2 linked regions of the Bdellovibrio bacteriovorus str. Tiberius genome follow. Each later gene encodes a partner of the first gene's protein in a complex. Links are inferred from orthologs where the notes say so. Each region holds a gene or a part of one and is shown on either strand. Other genes may lie near its edges. The genes, in order: smc and BDT_RS09795.

The links.
Region 2: the proteins of smc (region 1) and BDT_RS09795 are in contact, whole or in part, in a crystal structure (PDB 3ZGX), measured with the Bacillus subtilis proteins. The link is inferred for Bdellovibrio bacteriovorus str. Tiberius from one-to-one orthologs.

Annotation. Positions count from the first base shown.
Region 1 is NC_019567.1:1,196,418-1,205,282, forward strand. The notes cover bases 1,628-5,811. They hold smc (chromosome segregation protein SMC), read left to right. Parts: upstream 1,628-2,023; coding sequence 2,024-5,611; downstream 5,612-5,811. Other genes in these bases: BDT_RS05780 (hypothetical protein), read left to right, coding at 1,628-1,756. In the rest of the region: BDT_RS05770 (catalase), read left to right, coding at 1-472; BDT_RS05775 (ankyrin repeat domain-containing protein), read left to right, coding at 497-979; more of BDT_RS05780, read left to right, coding at 1,244-1,627; BDT_RS05790 (hypothetical protein), read left to right, coding at 5,834-7,381; BDT_RS05795 (twin-arginine translocation signal domain-containing protein), read left to right, coding at 7,394-8,865. UniProt on the Bacillus subtilis protein: Required for chromosome condensation and partitioning.
Region 2 is NC_019567.1:2,044,840-2,052,330, forward strand. Bases 1,866-4,675 are described here. They hold BDT_RS09795 (segregation and condensation protein A), read left to right. Parts: upstream 1,866-2,676; coding sequence 2,677-3,675; downstream 3,676-4,675. Other genes in these bases: BDT_RS09790 (site-2 protease family protein), read left to right, coding at 1,868-2,530; scpB (SMC-Scp complex subunit ScpB), read left to right, coding at 3,684-4,675. Outside these bases: BDT_RS09780 (peptide ABC transporter substrate-binding protein), read right to left, coding at 1-232; BDT_RS09785 (acyl-CoA dehydrogenase), read right to left, coding at 348-1,514; more of scpB, read left to right, coding at 4,676-5,150; BDT_RS09805 (hypothetical protein), read left to right, coding at 5,125-5,700; BDT_RS09810 (HTTM domain-containing protein), read left to right, coding at 5,697-6,596; BDT_RS09815 (TlpA disulfide reductase family protein), read left to right, coding at 6,597-7,106; BDT_RS09820 (hypothetical protein), read left to right, coding at 7,219-7,491. UniProt on the Bacillus subtilis protein: Participates in chromosomal partition during cell division. May act via the formation of a condensin-like complex containing Smc and ScpB that pull DNA away from mid-cell into both cell halves.

The sequences.
Region 1 (8,865 bases):
GGATGCCCATCGCTATCGCATCGGCACCCATTACGAGATGTTGCCGGTGAATAAACCCAAAGTGCCGGTGAATCACTATCATCTGGACGGGCAGATGCGCCTGGATGTGCCTGAATACAATCATGCTTACTATGAGCCGAACTCCTTCGGCGGCCCGGTTCAGCAGGAAGAATTCCGTGAACCGCCGTTAAGGCTGGATGACGCCACCGTGGACCGCTTCAATCATCGTGATGGAAATGATGACTATTCCCAGGCCGGGGCTTTGTTCCGTCTGATGAGTTCTGATCAAAAGCGCCAGCTGCTGGACAATATCGCCGAGCACATGAAGGGCGGTAAAGTCCCGGAAGAAATCGTGCGCCGGCAGATTGATGTGTTCATGCGCGTGGATCCGGCTTATGGCGGTGGTCTGGCGGATCGAATGGGAATAAAGGTTTATACCGACAAATATGAAAGTGGCAGCGCCCATCACTAGGGTCGCTGCAAAAGGGGGGGATGTATGGCAACCTGGGAAGAATATAAAAAAACAATGGTGACGGAACCGATGATCTTTGAAGAAGCCCGCAGCGGCAACTGCGAAGCCCTGATGCAGTATCTGGATCTGGGCGGTGGAATTGAGATTCGCAACTTCAAAGGTCACACGCTGCTGATGCTGGCGGCGTATAACAACCAGCATGAAGCGGCGGAGCTATTAATTGATCACGGTGCGGATGTGAACTCCACCGATGATATGGGGAATTCGGTGCTGATGGGGGTGTGCTTCAAGGGTCATGCAAATATGGCAGAACTGCTTTTAAGCAGCGGCGCCCGCATGGAGGAAAAGAACCCGCATGGGATGACGGCTTTGGATCTGGCCCGGGTGTTTGGGCGCAAGGACGTGGTTTCATTATTAAGTGATCGCCCGGCTTCGTGGACCGATCCGATGGAAGTCGCCTGCCGTCTGATTGCACGCAAGCCTTCGCGACCGACTCCGGAAGCTTGATATTATATATAGAGAAGGCACTGCCAGATTGTGTAAACACTGTGCAGTGCTAAGTGCTTTGTTTCATTGTGGTACGTGATATTTTTGTAGAGACGCTTTTCAGAAAGCCAATTGTCGTCACTGTCGAATTAAAAGACAGCGTGAGCTTAATCCATGATCCTTCCTAAATGCTGTAAGTGTTCGAAATCCGTTGGTGAAACGCGTGCCAGAGCTTTTTGGCCGCTGATTTGCTTTAAGGATCTGCATAGAGAAGGAAACAAATTTATGAAATTCAAAAACTATGTTCTGACGATCTTGAAAGCCCTTGTACTGACTGCTATGACTGTAGGTTTGGCGAACTGTAGCAAGGATGACAATAACAGCGGTACCAGCAATATCTATTACTGGGGTGCTAACAACATCTGTTATCAGAACGTAAACGGGCAGGCGGTTCAGGTGAACCAGACTTACTGCTCTACGAATTCCACTTACGCTTACAACTCTGCCGGTCAGTGCACGATCAAGTCCACAGGTCAGCAAGTGGCACAATCATACTGCACGAACGGTACAACCGGTCAGTACATCATGAGCGGCAACCAGTGCTACCAAGTCAGCGGTACACAGTACATCCCAGTGAACTACACTTACTGCATGGGTAACACAGGTGGTGCGACGACGTCCCAGACTTGCTCCGGTGTTTACTACTACGGTGGTCAGCAGTACAACTGCGGTGTGACTCACAACTGCTCTGGCGTGATCATGCAGAACCAGTACGGCCAATCCGTACAGTGTTTGTAAGATTTCGCGGAAAAATTCCTTCTTGATTCCGACAATCCACGGCGCTCCGGTTACCCGGTGCGCCGTTTTGCATTTGGCTGCGTTGAGTCGATTTTCATGATGCAGCAGGTAAATCGGTTGTAAGTCTGCTTAAGTTTTCAGCGTTAAGCCCTCTTTTAAGAGCCTATGGTTGACATGCTTCCCAACACTCGCGAAATTCTAATGGTCTTTGGTCTAGCTAGACCAAGGGCTTGTGTTTGAGGGGAAGTACTCAAGAGGGGATATACCTTGAGAATTAAGAAGATTGAACTCATTGGTTTTAAATCGTTCAAAGACCGCACTGTCATCCATTTCGATGCTGGTATCACGGGTATCGTCGGACCGAATGGTTGCGGTAAATCCAATATCGTGGATGCTCTTATGTGGGTTATGGGTGACCAGTCCGCCAAGGATCTGCGTGCATCCCAAATGACAGACGTCATCTTCGGTGGAGCCGAAGGTTACGCTCCACTGGGCATGTGTGAAGTGTCTCTGACACTTGAAAATGACGGTGGTCCATTCCCGGCAAAATATATTAAACATTCTGAAATCATGGTGACCCGCCGTTTGCACAGAAACGGTGAAGGTGAGTACTTCATCAATAAAGAACCTGCTCGTTTGAAAGACCTGCAGGAGATCTTCATGGACACGGGTGCCGGTTCCAAAGGTTTCTCCATCATCGCTCAGGGTATGATCGGTAAGATCATCACGGCGAAACCTGAAGACCGCCGCATGCTTATCGAAGAAGCTGCCGGTATCACCAAGTTCAAAGCCCGTAAAAAAGAATCCCAGCGCAAATTAGTAGCGACCGATCAAAACTTGGTGCGTTTGCAGGACATCATCGGCGAGTTGAAACGCCAGATCGATTCCTTGCAAAGACAGGCGCAGCGTGCTGAACGCTATCGCAATATCAAAAATCAGATCGAAGATCTGGATCTGTGGCTGTCCACCGCCCAGTACGTTGAATTGAAACGTGCTGCGGATGAAGCCCAGGCGATCTTCAATGAAGCGCAAAGCATGGAAGTGGAAGGCGAAACAAACCTTTCCACTTTGCAGGGCCAGCTGGAAGTTCTGAAACTGCAGATCCTGGAAAAGGAAAAAGCGGTTGAAGAACAACAGACCGAATACTTCACAAAACAATCCACTGTTCAAAAGAAAGAGATGGAGATTCAGGAGCTGCGCTTCGAGATCGAACAGGCTCGCCGCAATGAACAGATGACCGGCACTATCCTGCAGGAACAGGAAGCCCGTAAAGAGCTTCTTTCCCGCGACAAGGCCGCGTTGGATGAACAGGTGGCTGAACTGAAGGAAGAGTCCGAGACTCTGTCTGCAGCATTCACCGAGAAAAATGAAATCTTCCAGAACTTCAATTCCCGCATCGGCACTGTGGACGAGGATCTGACGACGAAACGTCGTGAGCTGTTCGCTGTCGGTCAGACCGAATCCTCTTTGGATGCGCGTGTGAATTCCCTGTCTTCTCAGATCGCGGACCTGACTGACCGTCAGGACAACGAACAGCAGGTTTTGAACGAACTGCGTGAAAAACAAATCGAGTTCGAAAACCGCCGCAAAAAAGTGATCACCGAGCTGGATAAAGAGCGTCAGATGCAGCTGGATCTTGCCAGCGATGTGGACTCTTTCGAAGCCAATAAAAAAATCCTTCAGGATTCCGTGGCGGCTAAAAAAGCCGAAGTGGATTCCTTCAAAGATTCTTTGAATGAAGTGGCGTCCCGTCTTTACGGCCTGGAAAACCTGCAAAATAACTTTGAAGGTTTCCAAGAGGGCGTGAAGCAGGTCATGCTTTGGCAGAAAACCCGCACTCAGGAAATGATGGCGGATGGTTCTGTTGTGTCTCACTTCCAGCCGGTTTCTGAGGTTGTTGAAGTTCCTGCTGAATACGAAGTGGCGATGGAAGCGGCTTTGGGTTCCCGTTTGCAGATGTTGTTGTCTTCTGACTCCAATATCGCCGTGGACGCTGTTTCCCACCTGAAAGAAAACAAATCCGGTCGTTCCAGCTTCATGGCTGCTGACGGTCAGGGTCTGTCTTTCAACCGCGCTGAAGCCCCAATGGGCCAGGAAGGTGTTCAAGCCATCCTGAAAGACGTGGTTCAGGCTGCTGATAAATTCAAAAACACTGTGTCTTACATGCTTGATGGCGTGGCGATCGTGGATTCCATCCGCACCGCTTTGAACCTGCGCCCAAGTTATGAAGGCTGGACATTCGTGACTCTTGACGGTGACACCCTGACTGCTGACGGCGTTTTGACAGGGGGCTCTTCCGAGTCTGCTGATTCCGGCATGCTGAAGCGTCGTCGTGAAATCAAGGAATTGTCCGAGAAAAAAGACGAATTCGCAGGAAAACTGCAACTGGCTCAAATGGCTCTGAAAAAGACCGAAGAGCAGTTGGCCAACGTATTGAATGATTTCGAAGGCGCGCAAAAACGTAAGATCGATCAGGAGATTAAAGTTGCCGAATTGAGAAAAGACACCGAACGCGCTGAAAACGAAGTTCAGAACGCTTTGGCGGCAGTCGAGCGCCAGGAACGCGAAGTCAAAAAACTGACAGAACAACTGGAAGCTCAAGAGCAGAAGCTTGAAGAATTGAACGAGGCTCTGATCGAGGCTCGCGAAAGAAAAGTTCTGCTTGAGACTGAAGTTGAGACTTTGAATTCTGAAATGAACTCTGTTCGTCTGGGCTTTGACGGTCTTCAGGCGGAAGTGACGGATCTTCAGGTGAAGTCCGCTTCCAAGACCCAGGAATACACTGGTGTTTTGAGACAGCTTGAAATGGTGACCAAATCCCTGACGGATCTGGAAGCTCAGTTGACCCGCATGAGTGAAGAGGCTGAAGGGTACAATTCCCAGATGACCGACACTCAGGTGACTCTGGAAGAAAAGAAAATCGAATTTGAACGTCTTTTGGACGAAGTCGAGACCCTGAAACTTCAGGCCGCTCGCGCGAAAGACGAATACGAAGTGATGTCTGAATCCATCCGTGCGATCGAGGAAGAAGCTACGTCTTCTCAGCGTGCACGCAATGAACGACAGCACAAAATGAACGACTCCCAGTTGAAACTGGAGCAGGCGAAGATGAAAGAGCAGTACCTGATTGATCAGGTGCGCGAGCGCTACATGCTGAACCTGCCTGATGTTGTTGAGAAATACGTGAACCGCGAAGGCGACTTCCTGGAAGCGGATGCTCAACTGAAAGACCTGCGTGAGAAGCTGGCGAAGATCGGTGAAGTGAACCTGTCTGCGATCGAAGAGTACGAAGAGACTGCTCAACGTTACGAATTCCTGACCAAACAGCACGCGGACCTGACCGAGGCCAAAGATCAGTTGCGCAAGGTTATCGAGCGTATCAACAAAATCTGCTCCAAGCGTTTCAAAGAAACCTTCGAGCTGGTTAACGACCGTTTCACCCGCGTATTCCCGGTATTGTTCGGTGGCGGTGAAGCTTGGTTGGAACTTGTTGAAGAAACTGAAAAGAACGAAGCGGGTATCGAGATCATCGCGCGCCCTCCAGGCAAAAAGACTCAGAACGTGTCTTTGATGTCCGGTGGTGAGAAAGCTTTGACTGCGGTTGCGCTGGTGTTCTCGATCTTCCTGGTGAAACCATCTCCATGGTGTTTGCTGGATGAGGTTGACGCTCCACTTGATGACGCCAACGTATTCCGTTTCAACGACCTGGTTCGTGAAATGGCCAAACGTTCTCAGATCATCGTTGTTACCCACAACAAGCACACCATGGAAGTGGCGGGCAAGTTGTACGGCGTGACGATGCAAGAGCGCGGTGTTTCCACGATGGTTTCTGTTTCCATCCAGGACATCAAATAGTCCGAAGAAGACAAAACGAATGCCAAAGACCCCGTTGATGACCTCAACGGGGTTTTTCTTTTTCCGGGGTGTTGCGGGTTGAGACGTTCCGGGAACTGCTGATTTTCGTGTTCCAGATTTTTGCCGGTATTCTGCCACAGGCTGTCTCAATGTGAGAACCCGAGTCGAGTTTCTGATGATTCCTCCGATAAGATAAGGGAACAACGGAACTTCTTTGGGGGAATGACCGTGACCAAGTTAATCTTTGCATTCACGTTGCTGATGGCACCGTTTGCTTATGCTCAAGTTTTGAGTGAGGCAGGCTTGTTCAATCGTTGCTACTCCCACTTGACCGGGAAACCGGTGCCTTTGGGGCATGCGACGATGGCGCAGATTCGTGCCGGTAAAATCAAGGCGCTGGACGCCTGTAATTCTTTGTTGGACAAGGCCGAACTGGATGCTTCCGGTCCACTGGTCAATCGTTCTGACAAGGAAGCCCGTGCCGTTTTGAATACGTTCTATAATTTCCACCGCACCTGGTTCACCGCCAACACGGTTGAACAGATTCAGGAATACAATGAAGAGATGTCCCGCGGGACGATGGATATTTATGACTCCACTGAGCCGGGCCTGGCGCTGACACGTGCGATGTTTGCGCGCAATGCCCAGTACCGTGACGTGCTGACCCTGGGGCAGGGCGTGCGTGCGCAGCGTGAAGAGGACATGGCCGTGCGCAACCGCATTGGTTTCACAGTGAATTTCCCAGGACGTCGTCTTGCCGGAAACAATACGGGCCTTGATCAGAATCTTTTCAATTTCCGCGCGATGAATACGGGCTTTGACGGGAATTCGGACCGCACTCAGGCGACGTTCGTGACTTTGCCCAAGATCGAAGTCGGCGAACTGGTCGGGGTAAGAATTGCCACTGACAATGCGACGATACCAAATCTGTCATTGCAGCCCTTGGGTGCAGACAAGCGCGGCAGTGATCAGCCGGGTTTGAATTTCAGTTTCAACCTGTTTGCCACTCAAGGTGGCGGAGTGCTGGGTACACCTATTTATCTGATGCTGAATTATGGTCATGGCCGCGGTCTTGAAGCCAACGGGACGACCAAGGTTCCGCGTCGCTGGTCCCAGACCAACATGGAATCATTCCTGTGCGCGGAACTTCCGGCCTTGCGTGAAAACGACATTCGCCAGTACGTGGTGGGAAATTCCTCCGCGCCTTTCAGAAATTCCAGCAGCTGCGTGATGTGCCATGCAACTCTGGATCCGATGGCTTACACCGCACGCAATGTCGTTGTCGGAAACTCTGATTATGCGGCACTCAGTGAGGGCAGCAGAACTCATTCCAAAACTGCTTTGCATCTGGCGACCTATCGCGCGGAGCTGGCTTCCGTGGCGGGCTGGCCGTCAGAGCCGGTGGCGAACTTCCACCGTCAGGTTCCGTCAGGCCGTCTGTTCTTCCGTTCCATGACCGGGACTTTGGTTGATCGTCAGGTGACGGGGATTGCGCAGTTGGGTGCGGCGATGGCTGAAACCAAGGATTATTACTATTGCGCGGCTAAAAGATACTTCCAGTATTTCACCGGAATCACGGTTGCTCTTTATGACCGTTCCAATCCGATGAATGAAGAATTGAATAGAAAACTATCCACGGAAGCCGTGGAAGACCGCAAGTTCGTTGAATCTCTTGGGGAAGAGCTTCAGCGCAACCAGTCTGTGCGCCTTATGGTGAAGCAGATCATGTCTTCCAAGTACTATCGTGACGTGAATTATCGGGAAAAATAATCCGGGGGCATTATGGGGGACGGAAAAAATCTGACTCGCAGGGGCTTTATCGCAGGTGGTGCGGTGGCCGGGGCAGCGGCCCTGGTGTCAACGCCTTATGAAAGACTTCTGAATGCTCTTAGCACTGGCTTTATTCATCAAGCCCAGGCTGAAGCAACCGGAAATCTTGGCGCCCGCAACTATATCAACATTCTGATTGCCGGGGGTCCGATGCGCTACACGTTCGATGCGTGGATGCGTACGAACCCGTCCGATGCGCCTTTGGAGTTTAATCCGATGGTGGCAACAAAGTTTGTTCGTTCGGGCAATAATGTCGTTGGAACTGAATACGCGACGTTTAACTATAACGGTGTGATGGTTCCGCACATGTTCTCGCAGTCGGTGACGACTTCAGCAGGTGCCAAGGCTTTGACGGAACTATTGAACAACATGCTGGTGATCCGTGGATTCGGCACCGGTTTTGACGGTCACCCATTCAATGCCACGGTTCAACAAGCGCCGGTGGGCGGGGTGTCTTCGATCATGGGGCTGGCGGCGGACTATTCTCTGAAAACCTTCGAAGCGGTTGAATGGCCCCAGCGGGGTGCTTACGGAAACTATGCTTCCATGAACGGCAAGGCCCTGAATATTCTGACCGGCAATCCGTTGAATTCTTTGTTGGAAGGTTTCGGCGGTCCGGGGGCGAACCGTGCCAAGGGGCGCAGTCTGAAAGACCGCAACCGTGAAGCTTTTGATCTGGCTCAGGCGCGTTTGCGCGCTTATTCGCAATCTGAATTTGCGGGTTCCACTATTCTTTCCAAAAATTTATCCAATGCTTCTGACCTGATGAAAAAAGGCATTGGTAATATCGGTTCTTACTGGGATGGGGCTGTGGCCCGCTATCGTTCTGTGATTGAAGCCAGCATGCGCCAACAGGGCCTTGTCGGTATCAATGATGTGGCGATGATTTCCAGTCAGAATGAATTCTGGCGTGTTCACGTGGCTGATGGCAATCGCGGTCTGGTGGTCAGCAGTAACTCTGATCTTCGTGATTCTATCAAAACCATGGCAGCTCCGGGTTCTTTGGCAGAAGGCTTGGCCCTGGCTGAATACGTTCTGAAAGAAGGCCTGGTCAGCACGATGAATCTGCAAATGGGTGATCCGGCAGGTTTGATGATCAAAGATGCTGCCAACGGCGTCGTTGGAAATCATGTGGCCATCAAAGACATGCACGAAACCGGCGCAATCCCGGGCGTGCTTATCACCACGGCGTACTATCGCGGCCTGTGTGCCGGTATGCTGGAGCTGATTGAACAACTTAAAAAATCCAAAGTGAACGGTGTGGACCTGTGGTCTGAAACCGTGATTCAGGTGATCTCTGAATTCAACCGCACGGCAAGAACCAACGGTTCAGGCAGTGATCATGGTTTCAATCAGATGGTGACCAGTGTGTTCTCGGGCGCAATCCAGCGCGGTCCATTTGTTGTGGGTAACATCTATCGTGC
Region 2 (7,491 bases), 850 kb from region 1 along the record:
TCTTTTTCTTGTCACGGGTGCAGCCGCTGCCCAGATCCGGTACCAGGCCCTTTTGATCATCAAAGGTGAAGATATTGCGATACAGATTTCCCAGCAGATAGCTGGAGGCCGAAGTTTTTTGCTTATTCGGGTCAAGGCTTCCCGGTTCGTTGGAAAGGTGCAGGCGAAACGCCTTGGGGTTGGCAAAGGAAAGGACGGGAAAAACCAGAAGAAGTGCAAGGATGATTTTCATGCCTTTAAGATTAGCCTAAGGGCGGGATGAATTGAAGCACGAAAATTACCGGGAAAAATCATAAAAAAACGGCAGGGGATTCCTGCCGTTTTCGGGTTTCAACTTAAGGATTGAACTATTTGTCCAATTCCATTTTTGCAATCGTTTGCAACTGCATGTTGGTTGTACCTTCGTAGATCTGACCGATCTTCGCGTCACGCCAGAATTTCTCAACTGGATATTCTTTGGTGAAGCCATTACCGCCGAACAAGTCGATGGCTTTGGAAGTGATTTTCTCTGCCGCGCGGGAAGAGTACAGTTTAGCCATAGCTGCAGCTTCGATGAAGTCCAGACCTGCGTCTTTCAGGCGAGCGGCATTGTAAACCATCAAACGAGCGGCTTCCAGTTCAGTGCGCATTTCTGCCAATTGGAACTGAACGCCCTGGAAGTGAGCAATAGGTTTGCCGAACTGTTCACGGCCTTTTACGTAACCCAAAGCGGCTTCGTATGCACCTTGAGCGATACCGATCATCTGAGCGCCGATACCGATACGGCCTTCGTTCAGTGTTTCGATCGCGATTTTGTAGCCTTTGCCGACTTCGCCCAAAACGTTTTCTTTTGGAACTTCACAGTTTTCGAACAACAATTCGCAAGTGGAAGAAGCGCGGATGCCCAATTTGTCTTCTTTTTTACCAACTGTGAAACCTTTGAAGCCACGTTCAACGATGAACGCTGTGATGCCTTTGTAGCCTTTTTCCGGCGCCATGTTGGCAAATACGATAAAGATGTTGGCTTCGTTACCGTTGGTGATCCACAGTTTGGAACCGTTCAGAACCCATTTGTCACCTTTGTCTTCTGCTTTCAATTTCAATGCGAAAGCATCAGAACCGGAAGAGGATTCAGACAAAGCGTAAGCGCCCACGTCTTTGGAAGCCATTTGGCCCAGATACTTGGACTTCTGAGCTTCAGTGCCCCATTTAAGGAAGGCATTTGTTGTCAGAGTGTTTTGAACGTCTACAAGAACGGAAACAGAACCGTCCACGCGGCCGATTTCTTCAACTGCCAGGCAGGCCATGAAGAATGTGGAACCAGCACCGCCCCATTTTTCAGGAGTCTCGATACCCATCAAACCCATTTCGAAAAGCTTCGTCAGGATTTCTGGTTTCATTTTCGCTTCTTCGTCCATGTGAGTCACATGAGGTTTGATTTCGGATTCTGCAAAAGATCTTACAGCATCACGGAAAGCAATTTCATCCTCAGAAAGTACAGTCAGCGCCGGACGCGCATTTGTTGTATCAGACATCTTATTTCCCTTCGATCGGAAGCCCAGCCCCAAGGGCCTTACCTGCCTCTGCGGCTTCGGACAGTCCTCGCGGACGACCATTCCTTTGGAATGTGTCTGCTGCGGAACTCGCCGCATAGCCAGGTAAGGCCCTTGGGGCTGGGCTTCAGTTCTTGTTAAAACGTATTCAGAACCGTTTTAAAACAGTTTCTTAAAACGGGGGTCACGGTAGCTTTTTTGACTGATTTATTCAAGACCTTGGAATGACGAGAGCTTTTCTTTTAACAAGCTGTGTTAGACTGAATTGCACTTTAAATGTGCAAGTGTTTTATCGCACTAGACATGAGTCTAGGTGTGTTTTAGCGTGAGGTTGTATGGATATGATGGAAATCGGCGCCAAGATTGGTGTCTACTTTATTCCTTTTCTTTTTGCACTTTGCTTCCACGAGTTTGCGCACGGTTGGGTGGCGCGTCTACGTGGGGATAACACTGCGGAGCAGATGGGTCGTTTGACTCTGAACCCGGTGGCGCACATGGATTTGGTCGGGACGTTGATTCTTCCGATTGCGGCCATTGCGTTTTCGTCGCCGATCTTTTTTGGTTGGGCGAAGCCGGTGCCGGTGAATTCCCGCAATCTTAAGAATCCGCGCGTGGATATGTTCTGGATCGCTTTGGCGGGGCCGCTTTCGAACATCCTGCTGGCGCTGGTGGGCGCTTTTGCGATCGCTATGGTGGCGAAATACTACTCCTTCGGCATGTATGCCAAGGGTGCGGTGACGATTCTTCAGACCTTTATTGTGACTAATATGTTCCTGGCTGTTTTCAATCTTTTGCCGATGCATCCGCTGGATGGTGGCAAGGTGTTGGCGCGCTTCCTGCCTGCCAGCTTGAATTATAAGCTTGAACAGAATGAACACATCACCAGCATGGTTTTGATGGTGCTTGTGTTGACGGGGATGTTGCGCTTCCTGGCTGAGCCGGTTTACTGGAGTTCTCAGCACCTGATCAATCTTGCGTTGAGTGGGGTGGGAGTTTAAGGCTTTGCTGCGGCGCAAACACGTCGGGTGGGGGCCTTAAAGAGTTGTTGAATAATCCAAAGCCGCTTGATTCAATCTTCGGCGTTTGGACGGGGACTGCGAAGTGCGTTCCGGTTTTAGTGAAAGGGTAGAGGGGACCATCTTTCATGAGTATTACAGTACAGTTGCCTAAATTCGAAGGACCTCTTGGACTTCTTCTTTACCTTATCCGTAAAGAGGAAATGGACATCATGGATATCAAAGTCCATGAGATCACCAAACAATACCTTGAATATATCAAATTGATGAAAGAACTGGATCTGGAAGTTGCCGGAGAGTTCGTGGCCATGGCTGCGACTCTGATCCAGATCAAATCCCGCATGCTTTTGCCTCAGTACGACGAAAATGGCGAAGCTATCGAAGTTGAAGATCCGCGCAAAGAGCTGGTTCAGAAACTTCTTGAATACCAAAAGTACCAGGAAGCAGCGAAGCTTCTTTACGATCGCCCGTTGGTGGGTCGTGATGTGTGGTTGCGTGGAACCCGTGAAAAGCTGGATGAAAAAGAAGAGGAAATTGTTCTTGAGGACAACGCCCTGTTTTCTTTGATCGCCAGCTACCGTCGTATTTCCCGTGCCGTTAAAAAGAAAATTCACCAGGTGGCGGCGAAAGCCCAGTCCATCTCCAGCCGTATCCTTGAAATGAAGGATCGTCTGATTGTCGGTCAAAGAACCACAATGATGGAGATGGTGACGGCAACAGAAGACCGCGCCCGTCAGGCCCTGATCACCTTCCTGTCCTTGCTTGAACTGGGTAAAATGGGCTTTGTGGGTTTGTATCAGACCGAAGCTTATTCTGACATCTGGGTTGATACCAAAAAACCGATCGAAACGGACGTTTTGAGCCGTGTTGAAGAGTACGATTCCATGCGCGCTGATGAAGTCGCGGCAAAAATGATGGAAGAAACCAAAAAGATCGACGCTGATGAAGATCTTTTGGCAGAGATTGAAGAAACTGAAGAAGAAAACAACCAGCTGCAAATGGACTTGGGTGCTGGTCTCACAGACGACATCGCTTTTGTTGACACAAATGTTGATGATATCGCCACGGACGACGAAATCTTGGCTGCTGAGAGTGAATTGTTTAAAGATGACGTGACGGAAGTGTAGAGGGGACCATGTCTGAAGAAAAAGACGATTTGATCAACGAAGAAATGAATCACGCTGAAGAATCTGAAGGCTTCGAAACCGAAGCTGACGTTGAAACTGACGAACTTTCCGCTGACGGCATCGAATCCGACGCCTCTGTATTCCTGCAGGAAGAAGAGGAGGCAGAAGGTTTCCTTCCGGAAGCTTCTGATGATGACGTGGACGCGATGGAAGCCTCTGAAGAAGAGGACGAAGTCTCTGTTGATGGCACTGAGCTTGACGGTTTTGACTCCGCTGAAATTGAAGAAGTGGAATTCGTCGAGGAAGAACGCCTTGAAAGCATCGTGGAAAGCGTGCTGTTTGCTTCAGACAGACCGGTGAGTCTGGCTTCTTTGAAACTTCTGTTTAAAGGCACCAACATCCGTGGCGACAAAATCCGTCGTGCTTTGGATCAGCTGGCCGTTGAATACGCTGGCGGCCGTCGTGGCGTCACCCTGGAAGAAGTTCCGGGTGGATACCAGTTGCGCACTAAAATTGACAATATGGAATTCCTGAAGCGCACACTGAAAGCGCGTCAGTTCAAACTTTCCGGCCCGGCTTTGGAAGTTCTTTCCATCGTGGCCTACAAACAGCCGACCGTGAAAGCGGAAGTGGATGAAATCCGCGGCGTTGAATCCGGTCACTTGCTGCGCGCTTTGATGGAAAAGAATCTGGTTTGCTTCGAAGGCAAATCCGAACTTCCAGGTCGCCCTATGCAGTACGGCACCACCAGAAAATTCCTGGAGATCTTCGGCCTGAGAAGCTTGAAAGAGCTTCCAACCCTGTCCCAGATTGATGAACTTCTGCCGGATGGTATTGATGAACAGCAGGCGGAGGAAAAACCGACTCTTTCCACTATCACGGACAGCATGTCTGAAACTTACATTGGTTCTTACTCTCAAGGTGAGGAAGAGCTGATGAAAATCCAGGAACAGCTTGAAGACATCGCGACTTCTTCCAACTTCTTTGAGGAAGAAAAACGCCGTCAGGCTGAAAAACGTGACCAGGAGCGCGCTCAGAACATCCGTGATGCTTTGGCATTCGGCGAGCCGGTTTCCACACGTGATCAAAACTGGCTGACGAAGTACGATGAGGCTTTGGCTGCGGGCACTTCTTTGGTTGCCATGGCAGCTGAAAAGAAAGCCGCTGCTTTGGAAAACATGAAAAAGCCGGCAGTGACTGCGGAAAACGGCGAAGAAATCTCTGAGGAAGGATCTGAAGAGACTTTGGAAGCTTCCCTGGATGAATCCTCTGAAGAGTCTGTGGACGAATCCACCGACGGGGATGATTCCGAGCTGGAAGAAGCTGTCGTAGCATTTGATAACGACGAAGATCTGGATGAGGCTTCAGACGATCAATTATTCGCTGACTCTGATGATGAATCTTCCGAAGAAGAAGAGTTGCCATTCTTGGGTGAGGCGGACGACATTGATGAAGAAGGTGAAGCTTCTGTTTAAGACTCTTCTGAGTCTTTGGATCGTATATAATATCTTTGTGATGTTGGTGATGCCCAATGTGGGTGCCTATTTCGGGCGGGTGACTGCAAACGTGGTCACCCCGTACGCCAACACGGTGGGTTTGAATGCCGGGTGGAATTTCTTTTCCCCCGAGCCAGCCCATCCCATGTATCTGAAATACACCATCAATTATCTGTACACTGAAGGTGAAAACGCCGGTGAAGAGGCTAAAGAGCCGGTTTACGGTTTTTTCCCCTTGGAGACCGCCAAGGACAACCGTCCTTTGCCGAACATCACCCGCAAACGTGAATGGGCATTGATGCGCTATATGGTGCTGGATCCCAAGCGTTTAAGGGTTTTGATGGGACCATGGTTCTGTCGTCAGTATCCGGGTGCCACGTCTGTGGATATGGAGCATGTGATTGAGACTATTCCATTCCTGGATCAGGCCGTGCGTTTCCGCGAAGACAGCGTCAGTGACCTGTCCAAAGAGGTCCAGTATGTTCGGGAATCCTATTCCTGCGCAGGTGGGGATGAGGAGAGTCTATGATTAAAAAACTCTGGGCTCATTGGGATCAGTTCTGGTTTGCGCCACAAAGTCTGCTGGGTCTTGCGTATATGCGGATCATGCTGTGTGCGACGCTGCTTTATATGAACCTGTCCCGATTCTATAATCTTGAATTTTACACAGACTCCAGCTGGATTCCGCGCACCCGTGCGCTGGAAGTGATGCCGGAACTGGGGCGTCCGCTGTTTCTGTGGACGCTCTGGCCCGACAGCATGAATTTTGTCATGAACCTGGTGCTGGTGGTGCTTTTGGCTCTGCTGACCTTGGGGATTGGCGGTCGCTGGCTGATGGGGATCGCGTGGCTCATTAATGCCGGATTCCTGCAAAGAAATTATGCGGTGAATTTCGGGGCGGATGTGATCGGGGCGTTATTCCTGTTCTATATGGCCTTCACCCAAAGCTGTGAACGATTAAGTGTTGTGAATCTGGTCCGTAAGAAAAGTTCATTTAAAATGAGCGACACCGTCAGCTCGATGATGATTCGCATGATGCAGGTTCAGATTTCTGTGATCTATGCTTACACCGGGTGGGAAAAACTTAAAGGTGGCAGTTGGTGGGATGGAACCGCTTTGTGGAGTGTCCTTGCTAACCCACAAATGACGACGATGGACTTTTCGTTCCTGCGCCATTTTCCGTGGGTGATCCCGGTGATTGGCTATGTGACGATTCTGTTTGAAATCTATTTCCCGGCGATGGTGGCCTGGCCCAAGACAAGATATCTTTGCCTGCTGCTGGGGCTTTCGTTCCATGCGGGGATCGGCATCTTTATGGGTCTGATTCCTTTTGCCACGGTCATGGTTTCGACGTACTTCCTGTTCCTGGACCCACAGCTTCTTGAAAGGGCTTTGATCAGAACCCGCTCTGTGGTGCGCATTTAAATGAACAAAGCTCTGATTGGAAAAATCGTGAATGGACTGCTGGTTGTCGCAGTCCTGTGGGTTTTGATCAATCGCCTTCCGGGCATTATTGAAAACTTCAAAAAACAAAACCAGCCAGCTCCTTCGTTTGCGGTTCCTTTGCTGGATGGAACCTTGTTTGAATCAGAAAAAGCCGGCAAGCCCGTGGTGATTGTGTTTTGGGCCACGTGGTGTGGTCCTTGTGAGGTCGAACTTTCCCGCATGCAAAAGCTGATCGATGAAAAGATCATTCCCGCAGAATCGGTACTGGCTATTTCAAGTCTGGAAGATCGCGATCTTGTTCAGGCCACGGTGGAACAGCGCCGTTATACCTTCCTGGTGGGCGTGGATATCAGCGGTCAGGTGGCCGGTCTTTATGGAGTTCGTGCCACGCCGACCACGGCCTTGCTCGATAAAGACCACCAATTAACCTGGATCACCACGGGGTTAAGTCCGCTGTTGGAAGTAAAAATCCGGGGTCTTTTTAAGTAAATCCGCCGTTATCGCATTTTGGGACGGGGAAATCGTCTCAAAACTGGACCTGATGAAAAAACTCGTTTAAGCGTCCCCGCACCTCATTTATTCTATAAAGGTGGGGGAGCTCATGAAATCAGTACGATATTTTGCAGGACTTTCAAGTCTTTGTCTTCTGTTGGCGGCCTGTCAGCCGGTGGAAGGCGATTCTCTGCTGACTGATAAAAAAGATGATTCCAGCACCCATACTTTGGATAAAACTCCGAAATCAGAAGAACTGACCGTTCAGCTTTTCTCTCCCACCATCAATATGAAAAACACAGACACCAAAGCCGAAATCACCGGCGAGTGCTATGTTTCAACATATCCGTCCCACAGGCTGATTGTGATGAATGGTTCGACA